DNA from 2 places in the Aliiroseovarius sp. F47248L genome. Region 2 is predicted to be linked to the other one. Evidence: riboswitches for the same ligand, from Rfam matches in the RefSeq annotation. Region 2 holds a riboswitch; the other holds the start of a gene.

Region 1 (2,200 bases), on a different contig from region 2:
CTTTTGGCAGGCTGTCTCTTCGATCCGCGCCAGCAGCGCCTCGCCCACGCCTTTGCCGCGCGCGTCCGGCGCGACGAACATCGACTTCACTTCGCCATAGGCTCCCTTGTCGGCCAGGGCGCCGGTGCCCAGCACGCGGCCCTCCTCGCGCGCCACGAAGAAAGTGATTTCGGGCACGCAGAGGTCGTCGATGTCCAGATAGAAATTATCCTCGGGCGGGAATAATTCTTCCATCAGCGCATGACTTTGCTGAAGCAGAGCCGTTGCCCCCGGATCGCGGGGATCGCCGGGGGTGACGTTGATGGTCATGCGACCAAGGCCTTTTCAATGGCAATACGGTCCAGCCCGGACTGGCCGATGACCACCAGACGTGTTTCGCGTGGCTGCGTGCCGAAGGGCTGGTCATAATACGTATCGACACGTGGACCAACCGCCTGCAAGGTCAGGCGCATCGGTTTGCCTGAAACGGCGGCAAAGCCTTTCAGGCGCAGGATGTTATGGTCACGGATCGTTTGAGCGACTTGCTCGGCAAACGCTCCCGGATCGGCGATTTCGGTCCGCGTCACAACAAAGCTTTCGAACGCATCATGGTCGTGGTCATGATGATGGTGGTGGTCATCGTCGTGATCATGGTGATCATCTTGATGCCCCTGCTCGTGTAGTGACAGGCGCGAGTCCATGTCATCTTCGGCACCGACACCCTGACCCAGCAATACCTCGACCGGCAAAACACCCATCGACGTGCGCACGACCTGCACACCCTTTCGCGCATCGCCGGACAGCTTGCCCACCAATGCTTGGGCCTCATCCTCGCCCAGCAAGTCAGATTTGTTCACGACGATCATGTCTGCACAGGCCACCTGATCGGCGAACAGTTCTGACAACGGTGTTTCGTGGTCAAGGTTGTCATCCATCTTGCGCTGCGCTTCGACTGCGGCAAGGTTCGACGCAAATTGGCCGTCTGCCACGGCTTTTCCGTCCACCACTGTGACCACACCATCCACCGTCACGCGCGTCGAGATTTCAGGCCATTGAAATGCACGGATGAGGGGCTGCGGCAAGGCCAGCCCCGAGGTCTCGATCACGATGTGATCAGGCGGTAGATCGCGGTCCAGCAGCTTTTCCAAGGTCGGAATGAAATCCTCGGCCACCGTGCAACAAATGCAGCCGTTCGACAGCTCCATAATGTCATCCTCGGTGCAAGTTTCGTCCCCGCACCCTTTCAGGATGTCCCCATCCACGCCCAGATCGCCAAATTCGTTGATAATCAGCGCAATGCGCTTGCCGTTCGCGTTGTCCAACATGTGACGGATCAGCGTGGTCTTGCCCGCGCCCAGAAAGCCCGTGACGACGGTGGCAGGTATCTTTGCTTGCATCTTGTCCTCCATACCCCGTCTCCCCGACGGGTGAGTTGCGTTTCTTGCATGGCAGGTCTCCTGGCTTCGCGGGTCGAGGCCCCTGCCGCCTTCCCAGCCTATCTGGCCAGTGGCATTGTGCAGGTGCTCTCCGCTTACAGTCGCGGGGGCGGCTGCAGCATCAGGCCCCGGATTGGGTCGCCTCCGCTGCATTCCCTCATGTCCCAATGGGAACCATGCCGGACTTGTTTGCCGCGTCGGGCTTGGCGGGGTCAAGACGGAAACCGACCCGATGGGTAGGTTTGACGGCAAACGATGGGCGACACGACGCAGTCAGGTGCAATATCTTGTGGATAACCCGCGAAATACACCCACATATCGACGTCTGCCGTTGACTCACCCCAATTCCGCCGGAAAACTCCGTATTCAAGAAGAATCAAAAGATGAGGCAGGCCGCTTGCGGTTTTCGAAACTCCGACTGAATGGCTTCAAAAGCTTTGTGGACCCGACCGATCTGGTGATCGCGGACGGGTTGACAGGCGTGGTCGGGCCAAACGGCTGCGGGAAATCGAACCTGCTGGAAGCCCTGCGCTGGGTGATGGGCGAAAACCGCCCCACCGCGATGCGGGGCGGCGGGATGGAAGATGTGATCTTCGCCGGCGCCGCGTCCCGACCCGCCCGCAACTTTGCCGAAGTCGCGCTGCTTCTGGACAACAGCGAGCGGCTAGCCCCGTCCGGGTTCAATGACAACGATAACCTTGAGATCGTGCGTCGGATCACTCGCGATGCGGGGTCGGCCTATAAGGTCAATACCAAGGACGTGCGCGCACGCGATGTGCAGATGC
Region 2 (2,200 bases):
GGCGTGAATATGCGTGACGGCGTCTACACCCTCCAACGCCTCAAGCTGGGCAGCAACCTCGCGCCGGTCAAACCCGTGTGGCGCGGCCTCAAGCAGGATATGGGCGCTTTCGCGCACGACCTTCCACGCCGAGCGCAGGATGATCAGCGCGACCAGCACAGACAGGATGGGGTCAATCGGCGTCCAGCCGGTGGCAAGAATGACCAAGGCAGCCACAATTGCCGCGACAGATCCAAGAAGATCACCCGCCACATGCAAGGCAGCGGCGCGAACATTCAGATTGTCGCCTTCGCCCCGTGTTAGCACCAGAAAGGCCACGATGTTCACCAAAAGCCCCAATACTGCGATAATCAGCATCGTGCCGCCCAGCACCTCGACCGGGGCGGTTAAGCGGTGAATAGCCTCCCACGTGATCCAGGCGGCAATGACGAAAAGAGACAGCCCATTGACGAATGCCGCCAGCACCGAGAACCGATCAAACCCATAGGTGCGTTTCCAATCTGCGGGTCGTCGCGCCAGCCGAAATGCAAACCACGCCAGCATCAGCGATGCAAAGTCGGTCAGCATATGCCCGGCGTCGGCGATTAGTGCCAGCGAACCGGACAGAAGCCCGCCCACCAATTCGGCGAACATAAACCCCCCGGTCAGGATCGCGGCGATGGCGATCTTGCGTTCGTTTTTGGGGATGTGGTCGTGATGGTCGTGGCTGTGGTGATCGTGATCCGACATGTGCATCCTTTGGGTTTCGATGTTCTTTGGACGCGCACAGTGGGGTGAATACGGGCGAAGATCAATCGGGACATGATGCTTGGCTTTGCCATCAAAAAAATGCTTAGAAAAATTAAAAAATTTTCAACAGGTTAAGGGATTTAATGATGCTTTGTCGCCAGTCGGTGACGTTGCGGATTGGGTGCATTTGCTTGACACCTCCCTTGCGCATCTGACATGGAAGTCATGCGATCGGTTCCGTGCGTGCAGAGGCACCACGGTAGTAATAGGGAATACGGTGAGGAGTAGCCAACAGGCGCCAAACCCGTAACTGCCCCCGCAACTGTGAGCGGCGAGCGAAGCTGACAACGTCACTGGAGAAATCCGGGAAGGCCAGCCAAGCATTGACCCGCGAGTCAGGAGACCTGCCGGACGCTGGGCATCTGCCCATTTCCACCGGACGCCGGGGTGAGCGTCTGGCCCGGCGGTCACCAGACCCACCCGAGCCATTATCCCCGTTGTTCCTTCTTTTGTGCAGGCGTTTTGTCTGTGAACTCTAAGAGGACGACATGAAAACTTGTCTATTGGCCACTGCTTTGGCCGCTTTCCTTCCCGCCGCAGCGTCGGCACATTTCCAACTGAACTACACTGACGACATGATGATCGAACGCCCCGGCGAAGTGCCGATGGGTTTGATCTTCTGGCACCCGTTTGAAAACGGCCATGTGATGGACATGGGTGTGCCCGTGGAGTTCTTCATGGTGCACAACGGTGAAAAGACCGATCTGTCAGACCGGCTGGAGCCTGCGACTTTCAAGGGCGCTTCAAATGAAGCCGCAGCATACCGTGCTTCGGTGCCAGTGAAACGATCGGGCGATTATGTGGTCGTCTCTGTTCCCGCGCCGTATTACGAGGAAAGCGAGGATATCTTTATCCAGCAGATCACCAAGGTCGTTTTGAACCGCAACACGCTGCCCACCGATTGGGATCAGCCTGTCGGGCTGCCCACGGAAATCCTGCCGTTGAACAAGCCATATAATGTGATTACGGGGTCCACATTCTCAGGTCAGGTGTTGTCCGAAGGCCAACCCGTTGGGGGGGCCGAAATCGAAATTGAATACATGGCGTCCGAGCCCGATCTGGATGCGTTTTCAACCACCGATCCAACGGTGCAGCCTATGGCGGGCGGGTCGGTGGTGGCGATTGCCGACCAAAATGGCGTGTTCACCTTCGGCATTCCCAAGGCGGGATACTGGGGTTTTGCTGCATTAGGGTCTGGTCCAGCCAAAGAACATGAAGGCAAAGATCTATCACAAGACGCCGTGATCTGGATCCGTGCCGCGGATATGAAGTGAGGGCGCTCCCATGCATATCGTAGACGGCGCGCTATCTAACCCTGTTGTCATCGGCGGTGCTATTGCTGCTGTTGGTGGTATTGCAATGGGTTTGAAACACTTACCGCTGGAGCGTATTCCGGCGGCTGGCGTTCTGT

The links. A riboswitch is a leader RNA that binds a small molecule or an ion and turns the genes downstream of it on or off. The one in region 2 is predicted to bind cobalamin.
Region 1: it holds a riboswitch for cobalamin, as region 2 does, so the genes downstream of both, cobW (cobalamin biosynthesis protein CobW) here and MWU51_RS15760 (DUF4198 domain-containing protein) in region 2, are expected to answer to the same signal.

What each region holds. Positions count from the first base shown of each region.
Region 1 is NZ_JALKBF010000001.1:3,022,150-3,024,349, reverse strand. Features, by position in the region: gene MWU51_RS14960 (GNAT family N-acetyltransferase) at 1-309, opposite strand, end outside; gene cobW (cobalamin biosynthesis protein CobW) at 306-1,376, opposite strand; cobalamin riboswitch at 1,409-1,609, opposite strand; gene smc (chromosome segregation protein SMC) at 1,813-2,200, shown strand, end outside.
Region 2 is NZ_JALKBF010000002.1:76,273-78,472, forward strand. Features, by position in the region: gene MWU51_RS15755 (cation diffusion facilitator family transporter) at 1-729, opposite strand, end outside; cobalamin riboswitch at 945-1,156, shown strand; gene MWU51_RS15760 (DUF4198 domain-containing protein) at 1,278-2,063, shown strand; gene cbiM (cobalt transporter CbiM) at 2,074-2,200, shown strand, end outside.